Regions from separate parts of the Paenibacillus marinisediminis genome, predicted to be linked through region 2. Evidence: riboswitches for the same ligand, from Rfam matches in the RefSeq annotation. Region 2 holds a riboswitch; the other holds the start of a gene.
The links. Region 2 has a riboswitch for S-adenosylmethionine ahead of metA (homoserine O-acetyltransferase MetA). Riboswitches for the same ligand answer to the same signal wherever they lie in the genome.

Region 1: linked by a shared signal. The riboswitch ahead of ACXX53_RS12490 (methionine ABC transporter ATP-binding protein) and the one ahead of metA (homoserine O-acetyltransferase MetA) in region 2 are both predicted to bind S-adenosylmethionine.

Annotation. Positions count from the first base shown of each region.
Region 1 is NZ_JBTGUH010000004.1:286,930-297,461, reverse strand. Features, by position in the region: gene ACXX53_RS12540 (hypothetical protein) at 1-82, shown strand, start outside; gene ACXX53_RS12535 (3-oxoacyl-ACP synthase) at 54-1,148, shown strand; gene phaZ (intracellular short-chain-length polyhydroxyalkanoate depolymerase) at 1,133-2,029, shown strand; gene fabG (3-oxoacyl-ACP reductase FabG) at 2,031-2,774, shown strand; gene ACXX53_RS12520 (acyl CoA:acetate/3-ketoacid CoA transferase) at 2,774-4,342, shown strand; gene ACXX53_RS12515 (DUF2515 family protein) at 4,399-5,670, opposite strand; gene ACXX53_RS12510 (thioredoxin family protein) at 5,812-6,150, shown strand; gene ACXX53_RS12505 (COX15/CtaA family protein) at 6,394-7,323, shown strand; gene ACXX53_RS12500 (hypothetical protein) at 7,324-7,503, opposite strand; gene ACXX53_RS12495 (Cthe_2314 family HEPN domain-containing protein) at 7,769-8,467, shown strand; SAM riboswitch class I at 8,622-8,768, shown strand; gene ACXX53_RS12490 (methionine ABC transporter ATP-binding protein) at 8,957-9,985, shown strand; gene ACXX53_RS12485 (methionine ABC transporter permease) at 9,985-10,532, shown strand, end outside.
Region 2 is NZ_JBTGUH010000001.1:597,669-608,200, forward strand. Features, by position in the region: gene ACXX53_RS02690 (trans-sulfuration enzyme family protein) at 1-680, opposite strand, end outside; gene ACXX53_RS02695 (PLP-dependent transferase) at 684-1,895, opposite strand; gene metA (homoserine O-acetyltransferase MetA) at 1,897-2,838, opposite strand; SAM riboswitch class I at 2,970-3,104, opposite strand; gene corA (magnesium/cobalt transporter CorA) at 3,672-4,607, shown strand; gene ACXX53_RS02710 (HRDC domain-containing protein) at 4,683-5,756, opposite strand; gene ACXX53_RS02715 (DUF3055 domain-containing protein) at 6,067-6,360, shown strand; gene ACXX53_RS02720 (5'-3' exonuclease) at 7,146-8,039, opposite strand; gene ACXX53_RS02725 (arsenate reductase family protein) at 8,151-8,522, opposite strand; gene ACXX53_RS02730 (RluA family pseudouridine synthase) at 8,575-9,540, opposite strand; gene ACXX53_RS02735 (cob(I)yrinic acid a,c-diamide adenosyltransferase) at 9,556-10,146, opposite strand; gene ACXX53_RS02740 (bifunctional adenosylcobinamide kinase/adenosylcobinamide-phosphate guanylyltransferase) at 10,178-10,532, opposite strand, start outside.

The sequences.
Region 1 (10,532 bases), on a different contig from region 2:
TGAGGAGGCTGTGGTGTATATGAGGACGATGATGGATCGGGGGCAGAGACAGCATGAAGAAGCAAGCACAGATGGAGCATAGTACAGCCGCGTCGGAAAAAATGCATGCTTTGGATCCAACAATCCGACTCGTATCCGTTGGGCTATATGTACCGTCTACCTATATGACGAGCTCAGAAATTGCTGAAACTGCTGGTATTCCCCGGGAAATTGTAGAAACGAAGCTGGGGATTATGCGGAAGCCGATTCCAGGGCCAGGGGATGACACCTGCGCGATGGGGATATATGCGGCTAAACAGGCGATAGAGCGAATCTCGCTTGATCCGATGGAGATTGACCTGGTCATCTATATCGGTGAGGAACACAAGGAATATCCGGTATGGACAGCTGCCTTAAAGCTGCAGGAAGAGATCGGAGCGAAGCGAGCATATGGCTTCGACATGGCGCTTCGCTGCTGCACGGCGATCGCGGCTGTGAAGACAGCCAAGGCGATGATGCAGGGCGATTCCAGCATTCGCACGGTGCTGCTGGCAGGCGGCTACCGCAATGGCGACTTGATTGACATGAGTGATCCAGGAACGCGCTTCATGGTCAATCTAGCTGCCGGAGGCGGGGCCATGATATTGCGGAGGGGCGTGGGCAACGCGTACCCCGAAGTGCTGGAGGCATCGCTGATGACAGACGGATCGTTCAGCGAAGATGTGATTATTCGCGCAGGCGGGACAAAGCAGCCGCTGAATGCGGAGCTTATCGCCGCAGGTGAACCGAAGTTCAGGGTTACGGATGCGGAAGGGATGAAGGAGAGGTTGGATCGGCTGTCGATGGCAAGATTCGTGCAGGTCGTTGAACAGGCTGTTCACAACAGCGGATACGAAGTCGACGAGATCGATTATATGGGGCTGCTTCATATGAAGCGATCGGCGCATCAATATGTTCTTCGTACATTGGGGATTCCAGAGGATAAGGGAATATATTTGGAGCAATACGGGCATATGGGGCAGTTTGATCCGATCATTCATCTAGAACTCATCAGCAAGCAAGGAATGATGTTTCCTCAAGCAGTCGTCGTACTGGCAGCAGCTGGAATAGGGTATGCATGGGGAGGATTAACATTGAGATGGGGGGATATGCAATGTCCATGGAAATGAAATCTGTAGAGCTTCCTAATGGAGAACGTTTAGGTTACCGGGAACGAGAAGGCGGCAACAAGAAGCTATTACTCATTCATGGCAATATGAACTCTTCCGCACACTGGGATGTGGTGCTGGAGCAGATGGATCCGCAATATAAGATTTATGCTGTCGATCTTAGAGGTTTCGGGATATCAACCTATAATACTCCTGCTGCCAGCTTGGACATCTATGCTGAAGATGTACGCATGTTTATGGATGCGATCGATCTAGACTCCTGTGCTGTGATGGGTTGGTCAACCGGCGGCGGAATCGCAATGGAGCTGGCTTCGCGTTATCCTGAACGAGTCAGTGAGCTTATCTTGCTGGCGTCTGTGTCCACGCGCGGCTATCCATTCTATGAGGATGGCGAAGACGGAATGCCGAATCTAACCAAACGGATCACGACTGCTGAAGGAATTCGCGCAGTGGCAAGAAATCAGATGGTAGAGGCTGCAAATGTACAACGCAATAAGGAGTTCATGCGTTCTTTGTACAATTCGGTCATCTATGATAAGAATCAGCCGGATGAGACCAGATATGAGATGTATCTGGATGATATCCTGACGCAGCGCAATCTGATGGACATTTACACAGCATTGAATGCGTTCAATATTAGCCATGGGCATTACGGTGCAAGTGAAGGCACCGGCATGGTGGATCGAATTGTTGCTCCGACGTTAGTTCTGCGCGGGGATCGAGACTGGGTCATCAGTAAGGAGATGTATAAGGAAACACTCGAAGATTTCAATGGACGTGCTGAAGGAATAACGCTGACGGATTGCGGACACTCTCCGTTGATTGATGACAGCGCTCAATTGCTGAAGGCCGTTGAGTCATTTCTGCAAGGGAGAGGTTAACATGAAGCTGCAGGGGAAGACAGCGATTATTACCGGCGGAGCCTCAGGAATTGGTTTAGCTGCTGTAAAGCTGTTTATCGAAAATGGCGCATTTGTCGTTGTGGCTGATTACAACGAGGAGGCGGGCGCTAGAGCGATTGCTTCACTTGGAGAAGAAGAGCAGCGACGTGCACGTTTCATACAGACCGATGTATCGGATGAAGCGAGTGTTCAGCGTTTGATGGAGACGACGATCGCGCAGTTTGGCGCTATCGATATTCTGATCAATAATGCGGGCATCACGCGCGACGCGATGCTGTCCAAGATGACGACGGAGCAGTGGAAGCAGGTGCTTGACGTCAATCTTAGCGGTGTATATTACTGCACGAAGCATGCCGCGCCGCATATGACGGCGAAGGGCTACGGCAGGATCATCAACACCAGCTCAATCGTCGGTGTACAAGGAAATCTGGGGCAGACGAACTATGCGGCTGCCAAGGCCGGAGTTATCGGGATGACGAAGACGTGGGCGCGTGAGCTTGGATTCAAGGGCGTATGCGTGAACGCCGTAGCGCCAGGCTTCATCAAGACGGAGATGGTGGCGAAGATGCCGGAGAAGATCGTGAGCGCGATGGTGGATAAGGTGCCGCTGCGCCGTCTGGGACAGCCTGAAGATGTGGCGGAGGCGTATCTGTTCTTGGCATCGGAATCGGCGAGCTATGTGAACGGCACGGTGCTGGAAGTGAACGGAGGGCTGTCGATCTGATGCCGCGTGAGCAACTGCCAATGCGACAGCCAGCCCGCGTGATGACAGCGGACGAAGCCGTGCGTCTCCTGCCGAGCCGTGCGACGCTGGCTGTCGGCGGCTTCGTCGGCTGCGCCCATCCGGAGGCGCTGACCGCCGCCCTGGAGCGGCGCTTCCTCGCGGAAGGAGCGCCGACTGAGCTCAGCGTCGTCTACGCCGCTGGGCAGGGCGACGGCGCGACGCGCGGCGTGAATCATCTGGCGCACGAAGGCATGGTGCGGCGGGTGATCGGCGGGCATTGGGGCCTCGCGCCCAAGATGGGGGCGCTTGCGATGGAGAATCGCATCGAAGCGTACAATCTGCCGCAGGGTGTCATTAACCACCTGTACCGCGATATTGCCGCCGGCAGGCCGGGAACGCTGACGCATGTGGGCTTGCAGACATTTGTCGATCCACGTCTTGATGGCGGCAGGCTGAATGAACGGACGACCGAGGACTTGGTCGAGGTCGTCACCATCGGCGGGATAGAGCGCCTGTTCTATCGCTCGTTCCCGATTCATTGTTCATTCATCCGCGGTACAACGGCTGATACGCGCGGCAATATCTCGATGGAGCGAGAGGCGGTCACACTGGAGATGCTGGCGTTGGCACAAGCCGCCCGCAACTGCGGCGGCATCGTGATCGCGCAGGTCCAGCGGATCGTGCCTGCAGGGTCTATTCCACCGCGGCACGTGGTAGTGCCGGGAATACTGGTGGATGCTATCGTCGTAGCGGATGAAGACGAGCATGCAATGACCTTCGCTGAGCGTTATAATGCAGCCTACGCGGGTCATGAGCTTGCAGATCGAGAAGCTGCGCCTGCCGCTTCCATGCAGATCGTGGAAGCAGAACGGCTAGTTATCGCTCGCCGTGCCTTGGCGGAGATCGGACCGCATCAGGTCGTTAACCTTGGTATCGGCCTGCCGGAAGGGGTAGGCCACGCGGCATCTGAAGCGGGAAGATCCGATATGACGCTGTTGCTGGAATCGGGGCCGATCGGAGGAATACCTGCTCGCGGCTTAAGCTTCGGTGCTTCAGCAGGAGCCGAGGCGATACTGGATCAGCCTTCTCAGTTTGACTTTTTTGACGGCGGCGGGATCGATGTGGCTTGCTTAGGAATGGCGGAGGCCGATGCAGCGGGCAATGTGAATGTAAGCCGATACGGCGGGAAATTAACGGGCTGCGGAGGCTTCATCAACATTAGTCAGAATGCCCGCAAGGTCGTATTCTGCTCAACGTTCACAACGGGCGGCTTAAAGACCGAGCTAAGAGAGCGCAAGCTTCATATCGCCGCGGAAGGCCGTCTCCGTAAATTCGTAGGACAGGTAGAGCATCTGACCTTTCCGGCTGCATACGCCGCTAGCAAAGGCGTTGAAGTCTTGTATGTGACGGAACGAGCGGTATTCGAGCTCTTAGAGGGAAGGCTGCTCTTAACCGAGATTGCGCCAGGAGTGCGGCTTGAAGAAGACATTTTGGCTCATATGACAGTACGACCGCTAATCTCAGATTCGCTGAAGCTGATGAATAGCGAGCTGTTTATAGGATCATAGGTAACAAAAAATAAACCGTGATCGGCTATGTCCCTGGAGGGGTGGCCAATCACGGTTTATTCTTGCGCCAATTGGGCGATGTCGATCAATTCATCCCACATCAATTCGTGCAAGTCCGACATATATGCGGCACGCGCTGCTGGAGTTGGCGGAAGAAACAATTCCTGCAGCACATCGTCTCTTCGAAGCCAGTCCCCTGGCTCGATCGGTGCGTGTCGATCGTCTTTCCAAGCGTCATTAAGCTTAGGACTGTAGATGAGCAGATCGTGATTTACCTTCTGCTCATGTCTAGAGTTGCTAGTCGATGGACGTCGACTGGTAAAGCGGTGAGGCCAATAATCTGAGCGTGAAGCCGTGTGCGGAACGGTTTGCATGAAGCGATGCGCCCCAGCATTCACTTCAGGTACATCAAACAGCAGGGTGTACAATTGCTTGCCAAAAGAAATGCGTTCTTTGATGCTGTCGAATTTCTCCAATGTCAAGCCATACAGCGGCATAGGAGCGGCTATGTTCGGTGTGCCGACCGGAAATACGACTTGATTCATCTGTACGATTCCATGAAGCGAGAAGTCTGTTCGTCCTATGACATGCTTCACATATTCCTCGCTGCGCACAACACGGCCTTCAATAACGTGCTGCTCATTAATAATCAGTGCAGTCGTAAGCAGAGGGCTGTTCGGTTGAATCCAGAACGACTCCCAGAACGGTGACATGAAAGAGGAGACGTGGAAGATCGGCAGCAGATGAAACAAGCTTCGCCCCAATCGCCTGCTGGCGGCATACAGCAATAGCTGCGGATAGGCGTCTTGAAAGATAAGCGCGTTGCACCGCTCCAGCGTGCGATACATCCATAATCGACGCTCGCTATCCATGATGGCAGGCAGCACATTGCCTTGCAGATCGGTCATATTCCATCCGCCGTTGCGGGATACCATATGCGCAAGCATGGCCCAATGCAATTCGGGATAAGCTTGATAGATACTCGCGTAGGCATGTGTTCGGGTAATATTGCTGCGGTTCATATTGCGCACTGACCGCTCGATGTGGCGCACGATTTCACGTTCTTCTTTTACTAGGGGCTTGCCCTTGTTTGGATCAGCCTTTTTCTGAATAGGACGATTCGCATCCTGTTCCGCAATGCTTCGACGAACTCGTTCCTCTACACGCTGTGCTTGAGCGGGATTCCATTCCAGCATTCCCGATCTGGGCGATCTCCACATAGCGAGCAACGTATTCATCTGCTGGCGCGCTGTATTGTAAGCAGTCCTGGTAAGCTGCTGAATAAGCTTAAGCAGCGTGACCCAACGGGGAGAATTAGCTGAAGTCACGGAATAACCGCATCCCTTCCCATATTTGTTGAAATGTTATCCATTATGCCCGTATTTCAGCGGATTGTAACCTAAAGTTAATTTGACAGCGGAAAAGTGATGGTATATGTTGAAGTGAACAAAAGTTAGGAGGGTTCCAATATGGAAAAGATACAATCAGAAGAGCGCTTTGAAGCGATAATCCACGAGCCTGCGTTGACGATAGCAGTGTTCAAAACAACTTGGTGCCCGGATTGTCATTTCATCGATCCATTCATGCCTGACATCGAAAGCGCTAATCCAGAGGTTACCTTCATAGAGGTTGATGCGGAAGCGCTTCTGTCGGTTGCAGAGCGCAATCACATTCTCGGTATCCCGAGCTTTGTCGCCTTCAAGGGCGGTAAAGAAGTTATCCGTTTCGTTAATAAATTACGCAAGACTCGTCCGGAGATCGAGCAGTTTGTGGAACGAGCGATCGCCGTCAGCAATGCAATGAAATAATTCACCTGCTAGCAGCCGTTCCCGTCAGGGAGCGGTTTTTTTCGTCAATCTGGAACGGTTGAAGCAACACACAAAAATACTTATGTGATTGGATGATATTGGTGTTACAATTGTCACAATTTGGTTGTTCACAGAATTGCCTTTTCTAGTATAATGATGTCGACTGGAACAAGTTGGTACTTGGTGTGCAGATTCTGAATTATAGGTCAGGTGAAACGTTTGGATACAAACCTATTGCTTAAAATGAAGAGGCTTGCCTATACCGTATGCATTGGGATGTTTATCGTTGTGCTCAATGGGGCGGTAGTAACGAAAACGGGTTCTGGTAGAGGCTGTGGAACGGATTGGCCGTTATGCAACGGAAAGTTTATACCCGCCTATACGATCGAATCCTTGATTGAATATTCGCATCGCCTCGTAACCGGGGTTGTAGGTTTGCTCGTACTATTGATGTTTATCTTACTCTGGAAATATGCTCGAGACCTGCGAGACAGCAGGATATACGGGGGGTTAACGCTAATCTTCACTGTTGTTCAGGCTATGATGGGCGCACTTGCAGTTGTTTATCAACAAAATGCAGCTGTAATGGCCCTGCATTTCGGCTTCTCGCTAATTGCATTCGCCTCTTCATTCTTATTAAGTCTGTCATTGCGCAACTATTCTATAGGATTGAAGCCGCAGCCATCCAACGGCCAACAGCTTGTAAAGGATGTGTTTCGTTATGGCGTATGGTTTACATTGCTGTACACTTATATCGTCATCTACGTAGGCGCGTTTGTCCGTCATACCCAATCTGCAGGTGGTTGCAGCGGATGGCCGCTCTGCAATGGCGAGCTCATTCCCGATCTAACGGGCGGGACGCTGATCGCATTCATGCATCGTGTGGCAGCAGCGCTGCTGTTTGTTGTAGTCGCGACAATGGCCCATTTTGCCTACCATCATCATAAGAATAATCGCGAGATTCAATTATGCGGCATCTGGACGTTAGTGCTCTGCTTAGGGCAAATATTGACCGGGGCACTCGTCGTGTTCACGATCATGGATGAGAATCTGCTGCTGTTTTCGAGCTTGCTTCATACAGTGTTCATTTGCGGTATGTTTAGTGTTCTGTGCTATATGAGCGTAAGAGTATGGCAGTTGAGAGAGCAGAAGCAGCAGGAGCTGTCAGCATGATTATGCGCTTTTCATGACAGTGCGCTGCTGCTCATCGATGCTTGTCCCTAGAAACAAGACGCAAGCTGTAGCTTTAACGGCCTCTACCCATCGCACATTCCAACTAATGCTCGGTTTGAGCTCCATATGCTGCTTGTCATTATTTGATACTGTAAATGTGTTCTTTGCTTGTGCATTCATCTGAATGTTCCCCCTATTGAAAAATGATGTGTAAGCGTCTGTTCGCTTGCTTGTTGAGTTCATTGTACATCTCGAGGCTGAGGCTAGCCATTGCGCTGACTTACGTTCGCCTTACATTGTTGTCACCTGTCTGATAAGCGCTGAAAGTGTCGTTATCTATAGGTATAAGAGGATGATGACGGTTAAGAGTTGTTTATCTGAGGAATTCTAAACCATTACATGGGATATTGGCGATGTCATATCAATGGTGAATGGAGGGCTTAGCATGCTCCGAATACTGTTCGGCGAACCGCCTCGTGTGGACGATGGTGAAATCAAGCAGGCGATGGACGCCATGGATCAATATGTACAAATGGTTCGTTCTCAGATGGTAAAGCACGGGGATCCGAAGCAAGATTGGTGCAAATATGAAGTGTGGACCGTTGGTCTCAAGACGTCACTTGATGAGCTGGAGCAGAGCGTCTATGCGTCAGAACGATTCGCGGAGCGCGTGACGAAGCAGTATCAAGAAGAGATGAATGAATCCGAGTTGGACGATTATTATCGTCATGTGTATTTCTACAAGGACGGCTTCATACGAGTTTTTTCCGTGCTGGATAAACTGGGGACGCTGCTTAATGAAGCGCTGAATCTAGAGACTGATAAGGTGAAGAGCCGCTTCTCTTTCTATACCGTAGTGCGCCAGATGCGGTCGAAGGGTGTCACACCGCAATTGACGAATCGTTTGATCGAATTGAAGGAGCAGCATAGTGATGCCCTGCAGCGTCTGCGCAAACGCCGTAATACGGAGATTCACCATATGAACACAGAGATGCAGGATGATCTGTGGCAGCGGCATCGCAGCTTGAATGAGAAGATCAAGCTGGAGAACATTAAGAACAATGTAGATGATCTGCGTGAGGGCTATCTCATGGTGTGTCACGTATTAACGGCGGTGTTTGAACAGCTCCATCATTTCAAATAAACGTATACCTCGATTCGATCTGTGTTTGTTGTAAATTATTGGCTGTTGACTTGCCTGATAGACTGCTTTATACTTTGGCAATAACTTCATAAGATCGATGTGATAATCATAATCAACTTGATCTCGTTTCTGTACAAAGAACGAATCAAGACTGATCTCATCAAGAGAGGCGGAGGGACAGGCCCGATGAAGCCCGGCAACCGATCATGCAACCCAGTAAGTTTCGCTACGGCGAATAGTTGCATGATGTCTATGGTGCTAATTCCTTCAGGATGCATAACAGCATTCTGGCAGATGAGAGAAGGGTTTATATGTGCCGCCTATTTATGTTGAACGGTATAGATATGAAGCCCCTCTTGGCATCTGCTGAGAGGGGCTTTTTGGCATTATGATGGAGAGTTTCGCCAAGAATAATGATGTTCTCTTACTGATATATCACGATGATCATGATGTAAGTTATCACGAAAGTAGAAAGGAATGTGCTAGAGCATGATACACATTAAAGAGTTGTCCAAGCGCTATCCCAGTCCTCGCAAAGGGGAAGCAGGGCTGCTGGCATTAGAACATATCGACCTCCAGATTCAGGCTGGTGAAATATACGGAATTATCGGTCATTCAGGCGCAGGCAAGAGTACCTTGCTTCGCAGTATGAATCTGCTGGAGCGTCCTACATCTGGAGAAGTTATTATTGACGGCGTTGATCTGACGAAGCTGTCGAAGCAGGAATTACAACAGCAGCGCAGCAAGATCGGCATGATCTTTCAGCATTTTAATTTACTGTCATCTGCTACGGTGTTTGACAATATTGCATTTCCAATGCGTCTCTACAAGCATTCTAAGGAAAGAGTGAACGCAAGAGTCAATGAACTCATACGCTTGGTTGGTCTGGAAGAGCACCGCGACAAGTATCCGGCTCAGCTGTCCGGTGGACAGAAGCAGCGTGTCGGAATTGCTCGCGCATTAGCGAACGATCCGAAGGTGCTCCTCTGTGATGAAGCGACATCGGCACTTGACCCGCAGACGACGCAATCCATTCTGGAGCTGCTGCTGCAGATCAATCGCGATCTCGGCATCACAATCGTACTGATCACGCATGAAATGCATGTGATTCAGACGATATGCGATAAGGTCGCCGTCATCAGCGGCGGACGCATCGTCGAAGAAGGAAGTGTAGTTGAAGTGTTCCTGAAGCCGAAGCATCAGGTTACACGCGAATTTATATTAGAAGAAAGCCATCATGACGATATTCAGCCATGGGCATCGTTCAAGAAGCTGGGAGGAGATGGCTCTGTAGTCGTGAAGATCGATTACTTGGGTGATGTCACCTATGAGCCGATATTGAACCGGGTGTTGGTGGCCGCTGGTGTTCATTTCGCTATCCTGCAGGGTACGATTTCTAAAATGAAGGATGTGCCGTATGGACAGCTTGTGGTTCGTCTCGATGGCGAGCGTACTGCAGTCGAGCAAGCTATTGCAGGCTTGAAGGAAAAAGGGCTTGAAGTGGAGGTGCTTGCATAATGCTGTTCGGCATTGATTTTACAGGATTAGATTGGAGCGAGATCGGAACTGCTACTGTTGATACGTTGCAGATGATGCTATTCTCAGTGGTATTTACATTCATTCTCGGCTTGCCGCTAGGTGTACTGCTGTTCTTAACGGGTAAATCTCAGAGTCGGTACGTTCGAATGCTATATAGCGTGCTGTCATTCATCGTAAACATTCTGCGCTCGGTACCGTTCATCATCTTGATGATCTTCATCATACCGCTTACGAAGCTTCTCGTAGGAACCTCGATCGGGGTTGAGGGGACGATTCCACCGCTCGTTATTGCAGCGGCGCCGTTCTTCTCCCGCCTAGTTGAAACGTCGCTGCGTGAAGTAGATCGCGGGGTTATCGAGGCAGCACAGGCAATGGGAGCTTCAACTTGGCAAATCGTTCGCAAAGTGCTGCTGCCAGAAGCGATGCCTGGCTTGATCGCTGGCACGACGATAACAGCTGTTACACTCGTTTCGTATACAGCTATGTCAGGTATGATCGGCGGCGGCGGATTAGGTGACTTAGCGAT
Region 2 (10,532 bases):
AGCTCCTCATCATGAGTAACCGTTAATCCAGCCAGCACATCGCTATGTCCGCCCAGAAATTTCGTTGCGCTATGAAGCACGATATCAACACCCTGCTCGATCGGCCGCTGGTGATAAGGGGTCATAAAGGTATTATCCAATAAGGTGATAAGTCCCTTCGACTTCGCCCAAGCGCACACGGCGGCAATATCTGTGATCTTAAGCGTTGGGTTGGACGGCGTCTCCATCAAGACGCCTCTCGTGTTCGGTCGCAGCGCCGCTTCCACTCGATTCAGATCGGTCATGTCCACGAACGTCGTTTCAATCTGCAATCTGCTGAGAATTGTAGATAATAAACGATAGGTCCCTCCGTAGACATCCTCTGTTACGATCAGATGGTCCCCAGCGGAGAATAACAGTAATGTCGATGAGATGGCCGCCATGCCTGAAGCAAAGGCGAAGCCTCGAGTCCCGCCTTCCAATACAGCAATATATTGCTCCAGCGTTTCGCGCGTCGGATTGCCGGAACGAGAATAATCATGCTTAGGGGGATTATAGATGTCTTCGTGATGAAAAGTTGTCGCTTGAATGATGGGCACGCTGGATGCCCCTGTATGTTCGCAGATCTCACCGCCAAAGTGAATCAGCTTGGTCGCGAAGCGATCTGAATTCGGTTGCGTTGGTTCATTCGATTGGCTCATCTTCTATGCCTCACTTCCTACCGGCTGCTGTTCCTGCTGCGATACTTGCTCCTGTGCACAGCGGATCGCTTGATCGAGATCCGCTATCAGGTCATCCACATGCTCGATGCCTACCGAGAAGCGCAGCAGCTTATCATCCACGCCGACAGCATCGCGCACTTCCTGTGGAATGTCCGCGTGCGTTTGAACGGCGGGATACGTCATCAGCGATTCGACGCCTCCCAAGCTTTCCGCGAATGCGATCAGCTTGATCGAGGATAGGATCGGAGCGACGTAACGAGCATCCTTCAAGCGGAAAGAAAATATGCCGGTATTGCCCGAGCATTGCTTCTGCTGAATCTCGTATCCTTGATGCTTAGGCAGCGCTGGGTAATAGACCGTTTCAACCGCTTCATGCGCCTGCAGCCATTCCGCGATGCGAATGGCGTTATATTCATGGCGCTCCATTCGCAGTGCCAGCGTCTTCATGCCGCGCATGAGCTGATAGCTGTCCGTCGGTCCAAGACATGTGCCGATGGAATTGTGCAGGAAGGCCATTTCCTCGGACAGCTCTTTGCCCTTCGTCACGATGATGCCAGCTAGCACATCATTGTGTCCGCCTAGATACTTAGTCGCGCTGTGAACGACGATGTCAGCACCAAGCTCAAGCGGACGCTGAAAGAATGGTGTCATCAGCGTATTATCGACGATCGTGAGCATGTCATGCTTCTTCGCCCAGCTTGCCGCGGCCTCGATGTCCGATATCATCATCAGCGGATTCGTAGGCGTCTCGATAAACACCGCGCGAGTCGCTGGAGTTCGTAGCTTCTCCATCGTCTCGAGATCATTCGTGTCGACATATGAAGCTGTGATGCCGAATCGAGCAAGTATTCTTTCCAATATTCGATAAGTGCCGCCGTACAGATCCAAGGAGGCAATCAGATGATCACCCTGACTGAATAGAGCAAATACATTCTGGAGCGCGGCCATCCCCGAGCTGCAGGCGAAGCCGGCATCGCCTTGCTCCAGCAAGGCGGCGGCATCTTCAAGCACTGCTCGAGTCGGGCTCTTCGAGCGGGAATAATCATATCCCGTGCTCTGCCCGAGCCCTGGATGGCGAAATGCTGTCGCTTGATAGATCGGAAAGTTGATCGCTCCCGTCTTCGGGTCTTGGATGGATCCGATCTGAGCTAGTTGACTTTCTATGCGGTAGGAGCGTTCATCTCGTTCGATCATATTAGATACCGGCTCCCTCTTTGCGAGATTTAGCCGAGCTGAGAACATACGGTGTCTCTTGATATACGTAGTAGTTCAGCCAATTCGAGAACAGCAGATTAGCATGTGCTCTCCATGTGGAATATGGTGTTTGACTTGGATCGTTATTCGGGTAGTAGTTGATCGGAATATCCATCTCCATACCCTTGGCTATATCACGATCATATTCCCATTTCAGTGTATAAGGATCATACTCGGAATGACCCGTAGCAAATATCTGCCGTCCATCCTTGCTCGCAATGAGATACACTCCTGCTTCTTCCGACTCTGACAGAATGATAAGGTCTTCTACCTTAACGATATCTTCCTTTCGAACCTCCGTGTGACGGGATTGCGGAACAAGAAAACGTTCATCAAACCCGCGTGTGAGTCGAATATTCTCGGCTGTTAGAGAATGTGGAAACACACCGAAGCATTTCTTCTCAAGCGGAACCTTAGGGACACCGTAATGATAGTAAAGGCCTGCCTGTGAAGCCCAACAGATATGGAACGTTGAAGTCACATTTTCTTTCGACCATTCCATAATGCGGCACAGTTCTTCCCAATAGGTAACTTCTTCGAAGTCCATCTGCTCGACCGGAGCTCCCGTAATAATCATGCCGTCAAACTGCTCTTGCTCAATATCCTCAAATGTCTTATAGAAGCTAATCAGATGTTCAGCAGATGTGTTCTTGGATACATGTGTCGCAGGATGGAGCAGCGTCACATCCACCTGCAGCGGCGTATTGCCGATCAAACGAAGCAATTGCGTCTCCGTCGTTTCTTTCGTCGGCATTAGATTAAGAATAACAATTCGCAGCGGCCGGATATCCTGCTTATACGCGCGGGATTCAAGCATGACGAATATGTTCTCCTGAGTCAGTATTTCTTTAGCTGGTAAAGTATCCGGAATTTTAATCGGCATGACGTTCTCCTCCTTTGGAATGTGGTCTCAAATGAGACAATCAACTTGACAGGCATGGAAAGGACTTATGATCGCAAAAAAACCTTTCTCAATTCTTGAGAAAGGTTCATGTTAATAGAATTCATGCGCCTCTCTCATCTGTCAGCCCGTATCGGGATCTCCCCCATTCGGTTCTGCAAGAATTAGCACCGCTGCTTTATAGCTTGAGCTATAAGCCGGTTGCCGGATTTCATCGGGCTTGTCCCTCCACCTGCTCTTGATAAGATTGCCGTTGCATATTTAGTTCGGTCTTCATTTGGACTTGGTAATAATTTAAAGCATGCATGAGCATCCCGTCAAGCACTAATTCACAAAAATTTGAATTACTCCATATTCTAATTAAGGAATTGGTTGGCACAATATTTTGGTTGAAAGCCATTTTCATGAGGGTTATACTATACAAGTGCTTGGCATAGTCAAGCAACTAAACTTCACTAATAGAGGTGAATTCGGATGGATGGCGACCCGAGGCCGCGCCTAGGTATGAGCAAACAACCGAAAACGACGATTCGACGAGTGTGCAGGACTTGTTCAAGACCTGACGATTGTCGTCTGCCTGCATGGGTATCATGCACAGGCTGAGTAAGTCTATCTACCTATAACCATAGGGACCGACGCTAAGCCTAGTGTATGCGCGTGTCCGATGTGTACTTACCACGTCACACCTCGAGCTAAGATTCCCCATGACAACAAGGACGGCTTCGTTTGTCATGATTCATCCTCCCTCGCATGAATTGTCATTACAATGACAACACAAGCTACCTATATTATGGTGGCGAGAAGGAGTGGTGAACATGAAGATACGTCTCGTCCACGAAGGTGTATTTACACCTGTCGAAGACATTCAACTCACATTAACCCCGCCCGAGCAAGGTTTTTATTGGATCGACGCAGATTTAGACGATCTTGTTGTGCTGCAACCGCTGTTTAACATGCATGATCTTGCCGTTGAGGACTGTCTAAGCGAAGATGAACAGCGTCCAAAGATGGAGATTTATGAAGATCACTACTTTATAGTGGTAAACAGCATTCGATTCGATGACGAAGAAATCTTCTTGCGTGCACTCAATATTTTCTTAGGCAAGCATTACTTAATTACGGTTACAAGACAAAAGATCAACGAGCTCCGCACCATCAAACCCCTCTTATGGGAACAAGAAGTAGATACGTCGGATCGTATGCTTTATATTCTTGTCGATACGGTAGTGGATAGCTACTTTACGGTTGCTGATCGCATTGAAGCGAAAATCGATAATCTTGAAGAAGTCGTGCTGGTAAACGCCAAGAAATCACATCTGAACGAAATCATTAATCTGCGAAGCGAAATTCTGTGGCTGAAGAAGGGTCTTGGACCGCAGAAGGATGTGATCTTCGTGCTATATAACAAAGATCTGCGTTTGATTGATGATGATCTGCAGAAATATTTCCGAGACATTTATGAAAATGCCGTCAAAGTGGCTGAAACATTCGAAACGTTCCGCGACCTGATGGCGAACTTACGAGAATCTTATCATTCCAGCACTGCCAATCGCGCGAATGAAATTATGCGCGTATTCACCGCAGTAACAACGATCTTCATGCCTTTGACCTTTATTACCGGATTCTACGGAATGAACTTTGATTTTATTCCATTTCTACACCAGGAAAATGGGGCTGTCTATGTTGGCATCTTTATGCTTATTCTTGGATTGACCATGTTCTTCTGGTTTCGCAAGAAGGATTGGCTCTAAACGATTAGGTATCATTCAGAGGGGCATTCCCTTCATCCTGGTTACACGCCTCGATGATAGGGAATGCCCTTTGCTTTATGCGCTTTGTTGATTGCTTGCTCGTTTGCGGCTAGTTCTCGACGATTGTCCACTTGCTGCCGAGTCCATGGTAAGACGCAGCAGACGAATGCGCTCATATCGGCGCTGCAGCTCCGAACCAGTGCCCGTCAGCGCTTCTTCGCCGTATATGCGTACGAACACTGGCTTTAAATACTCTGGACCAAGCTCAGTCAAGGCATTGCGAATCGCCAGAAGCTCCTCCTCTGGAGTATCTGCCAGTTCTATGTTTACAAATGAAAGCACGTCATAGCCTTCTTCAGCTAAGGTTTCGATGCGCATCAGCAGTTCACGACGATCCACCTCCAGCCGCTCCATTAGCTCTCCAGCGCCCAAACCGTCGCGCACCCCCTCCAGCAGGACACGGCGCTGCATTAAACGGCTTAACTCCGCATCCATCTTCGTCCGTTCCTGTTCGTATACCCACTGGACAAATGCAGTCTCTGTAACCGCCCCTTCCACCCAATCGAGCGGAAAGCTGGTGCTGCGCTCTACCGTCTTCGTAATCGCTGTAATCGCATCCGCGAAAGATTTCACCTTGGCTTCCCCGAAGCCCGGGAGCTGGCGGAGCTCTTCTGCATTATGCGGTACGAAGGCGCTCACCAGACGAAGCATCCGATTCGTCGCGATCCAGTACGGCGCTCGTCGCAGACTGCTTGCCGTCTCTCGGCGCCATTGCGCAAGCCGCTCGTAGAGCTTATCATCGGAATGCAGCTCGCCATAACAGCTGATCCATTCATTCCGTTCCTTCATCCGCCGCTCATGAAGATTCGTATCCGGCATAAATCCAAGCGCCGGCTGATAACCTTCTCGCAGCAGTCGTGCAACTCCCCCGCGAAGCGCTGCCCGCATCTCCATCCATACGCTTCCCTCATACCATGTACCAGACGTGTCTACATCTGCTGCTTGCTGTGCCTCATCATGCCCAACTGCTTCATCCGGCTCCCACAGTACAATCCACTTTCCTGCTTCTTCACCTGCACTCAGCAGGCCTGAGCGAAGGCTTTCACCTTCAACCTGTTTTTCCATTCGTGCCATCCATACAACTTGCATATCCCATACCTCCATATGATCAGTTTCACAACGAGACAACAGAGTGAGGAGGATGAGCTTCTATAGGAATAGAAAAGCACCCCTTCGACGCCTTCTGCCGTCAAAGAGGTGCTTCCTCGTTCTAGTTATGAATTAATAACATTATAGCACGATACTCTTATCTGTCAATGTTTGGAATATGATAGAGTTGATAGAGTTGATAATAACTAGGACCACACTTCCAACATATGGTGACATCCATTATAATGATGAGTAGGATTTCAACGCTGTGTTGATGAATTGCTGTGTTCACTGAAGAGGGGGCATCAAGATGAGCCAAGATCTGGACTTTTTATCCGATCATACAGAAGATACATCCTGCCGCTTCGTCACCTTTATCGGCGAAAGTATGCGTCGGTTCGATCTATGTGTGACAACAACGAGCCGTTTCTACGGCAAGAAGCTGGTTATGGATCTTCAGACGGGTTTGACTGCGATTCTAGGTCAAGACGACTTAGAGGAAGAAGGATACTTGGAATCCTTCTATAAGCTGACGGAGGAGGAAGCTGAGGATCTTCGACATTTCTTGTACATGGTAGTTGAAGAGGCTCACTTCACCGACTAATCTTTACAGTTCAGCTTGAATAAGTGCGGTTCGTGAGGCTATTTGCTGGACCGCTCCTTCATGGATGCTATCCATGACAATAACCTCCAGTATCGCCATTCGTGCGGTGACGGAGGTTTTTTAGCTTTCATCAATAGATACCATCTGGTAACCCTACATAGTTATCAGAAGTTTCAAAGGGACAACCTTTTCTTATACGTCTTAACCGGCACAATCACCTCGGCATGCTGGAAATTTGCCCGAGACGTCGAAAATTTGCATCTCAGCTCCAAACCCAGCTCGCACGGAGGCTGAGATGTAGAAAATCGACGTCTCAGCCTTCATAATCGGCTTCGCAAGCCGAATATCATGCCTGAGACGTCGAAAAATTGCATCTCAGCTCCAAATTCAGCTCGCTCAGGGGCTGAGATGCAGTAATTTGACGTCTCAGCCTTCATAATCGGCTTCGCGAGCCGAATATCATGCTTGAGACGTCGAAAACTTGCATCTCAGCTCCATATTCAGCTTGCGCTGGGGCTGAGATGCAGATAAACGACGTCTCAGCCTTCGAAATCGGCTTCGCGAGCCGGATATCATGCCTGAGACGTCGAAAACTTGCATCTCAGCTCCAAATTCGGCTCGCTCAGGGGCTGAGATGCAGAAAATCGACGTCTCAGCCTTCAAAATCGGCTTCGCGAGCCGGAATTCTGCCCGAGACGTCGAAAAATTGCATCTCAGCCTCCACAGCCCGCGTGCGAGCCAAAAAAGGCTTGTCCTAATACTTATAGGACAAGCCCCTCAGGCACTTATGATGACTGCGCGATACCAGTCAGCGTCAGCACACTTTTCATCTCCAGTCGCTCACAGATGGAAACGACGCTCTCCGGATTCGGAGCGAACCGGCAGCTATCCACTTCACAGCTGATCGGTACATCACAACGAATACGAGCAAGCTGGCGAGAAAGATGCAGCATCTCCATATCCGCTTCAATCTTCGCGCGAACTCCCTTCGCAAGGCTTGTCATATTGGCAAGGACACCTTCGATCGAGCCATGCTCATGAATCAGCTTATGGGCTGTTTTCTCACCAATTCCGCGTACACCTGGATAATTGTCCGAAGTATCGCCCATCAGGCCTTTCACGTCAATTACCTGTTCCGGCGTCAGTTGACGTTCTTCCATCAAGTAGTCCGGGGTATAGATAGCATAATTGCCATGACCCTTCTTCATGATGATGACTGTTGTATGTTCATGAACCAATTGCAGCATATCATGATCCCCGGTAAGCACATATACATCGTGTTCATCACGATACTGCTTTGCCAAGGTGCCGATGCAATCGTCTGCTTCATATCCTTCACTCGACACATTCGGTATGTTGAACGAGTCCATCACTTCACGTATGAGCTCAAACTGCGGTACGAGATCCTCCGGACATTCCGGACGATTCGCCTTATAATCGCTAAACTGCTCCGAGCGAAATGTCTTGCTGCTCAGATCCCAGCAGCATGCGATATGGGTCGGTTCGAACTTCTCAACCACATCCCAAAAATAACGCATAAATCCATAAACCGCATTCGTCGGTGTTCCATCCTTCATACGGCGAATGGAGCCACCGTATGCTGTCGCAAAGTAAGCTCGAAACAGCACCGCCATTCCATCAACCAACAATAAACGAGATCGATCTTGTTGCTCAATCATCAATATATGGCTCCCTTCTATATCATTAATTCGACTCTGTAAAGTATATCACAACTACGTAGACTGAAAGCTGTCGCATTCTGCCAACGTTAGTTCAGATTATCTATCAGCTCAATGAACGCTTGCTGCAGCCCAAGCTTCCTGATAAGTTTCTTCCTTGAAGCCTACAGTCACTCGCTTGCCATCTGTTACGATCGGACGCTTTAGCAATCTTCCGTTAGAAGCGAGCAGTTCAATCCGTTCTTCCTCCGTCATCGTTGGCAGCTTGTCCTTCAGATTCATGGCTTTATACACTTCGCCAGATACGTTAAAGAATTTCTTCAGCTCCAACCCGCTCGCTTGAACGAGACGCTTCAATTCGGAAGCCGAAGGCGGCGTATCGAAGATCGGAATCAATTCCAGCTCATGCCCTTGCTCCTTCAGCCATTTGACCGCCTTGCGGCACGTACCGCATTTGGCATATTCATATACTGTCAACTTCATGTTCATCCCCCAGTTGCAATCTTGATCGAGATAACCGTCTCACTATCAACCTTCATTGATATGTCAACAAACGCTCCAAGCGCACCAAGTCATCCGGCAGCGGTGCTTCGAACGTCATGCGTTCACCAGTCATCGGATGAAGGAAGGACAGCTCACCTGCATGCAGCGCGTGGCGTTCCATATCCAGCTGCACCCTCGATTCAGGATTATAGAATCGATCGCAGAGCAGCGGACAACCGATATAGCGCATATGCACGCGAATCTGATGCGTGCGCCCTGTTTCCAAAACGCAGCGTACTTTGGCTGCGTCAATCCCCTCTGCCGTGCGGTAGACTGCGATCGTTTCATAGTGCGTGATAGACGGATAGCCGTCTGGTCTTACGACACGCAAATGCCGCTCCACGTCATCACGATCGATAGGCGCATCTACCGTACCGGCTTCTGGCTGCGGTATTCCTTCTACATATGCCGTATACCGCTTGTGCACCTCACCTCGCTGCAGCTGCTCAGACAGCTGCTGATGCGCAAAGGCGTGCTTAGCGATCAGCAAGACACCGGAAGTGTCCTGATCCAGCCGGTGCACAGGCCGAAAACGCGTCTGCTCGCCTCGGCTGCGCCAATAGTGCACAACGCCGTTCGCCAGCGTGCCTGATGGATATCCCTTCGTCGGATGCACGACGATGCCTGGTGGTTTATTCAGCACCAGTATGTCTGCATCCTCATAGATGACATCAATCGGAATCGGCTCGGGCGGAATCGTCTCCAGCTGCTGCTCCGCAATTCGAATTCGCACCACATCTCCGACGGACAGCGCCTTATGATTCCACAGCCGCTCCCCATTCACCGTTATGCCGTCAGGCATCTGCTTCAGGCGCGTAATCAGCCTCCTGGACATGCCCAAACGCGACAACATAACAGTACGCAGCAGGATGCCGTCTTCATCTCCACCTACTGTATAGGTCAAGGAAGCGGCATCCCATACCTGCTGTTCTTCTTTCGAATCATCATGCTCCATCATGAATCGTAATTAACCTCAATTCTCATCCTTATGATCTTTCCGTCGGAATACAATCGCGCTGCGAGCGTATTCAATATCCGGTACGCCCGCGAGAGCGTTGGCTCGACGAGAAGCGGCGAAGAAATAATCCGATAAGCGGTTTACATATTGCTTTACCTCAGGATGAATCTGCTCTTGACGCGCGAGCGAGACAATCTGTCGTTCTGCTCGCCGGCATACCGTTCGGCATACATGCAGCGCTGCGGCAAGCGGTGTTCCGCCTGGCAGGATGAAGCGCTGCAGTGCCGGATTATGGCGCTCGTGCTCATCGATCCACTGCTCCAGCCGTTCGATCATCTTCTGATTCACCTTGAACACAGCCCGACCCTGCTTCTCTTCTGCAAAGGCTAAGTCTGAGCCGCAATCGAACAGCTCGTGCTGAATTTCCAGCAGCTGCTCAGCGAGCTCCGCTAAGCTATCATCTTTGCAGTGGGTAAGAGCTGCGCCAACAAATGCATTTAATTCATCCAGTTGACCATAAGCTTCAACGCGAAGATGATCCTTGGAGACGCGCCCGCCCTTGAGAGACGTCATCCCTTCATCGCCCGTTCTAGTATATATCTTCATTCTTCTTCCCTCGCTCAGCAATATTTCATTCCTATCGCTCGCTGCGGCTGCGAAGCTCTATCGCCATGCCGGAAGACATCCAGAACCATTGATGACTGTGCTTAGCTGCATGGCGATTGAATGCCGCGAGCTGCTCATGAAAGCAGCGCTCTTGATCAGACATGAACGGCGTCAGTGACGCAGGCTCATTCGAAACGATGAACAGCATGCCCTGATAAGAAAAAGCTGCGTTCTCAAGTTGCTCGCGATAAGCGCTCATCCGTTCGCGATAAACCTCAATTCCCGCTTCTGTTTGCATAATCAGTCTATGACAGGATGCTAAATAATCTGCAACGCTCTTAATAACGACGACACGACGATCAGCACGAAACAGATTGGATTCCCGA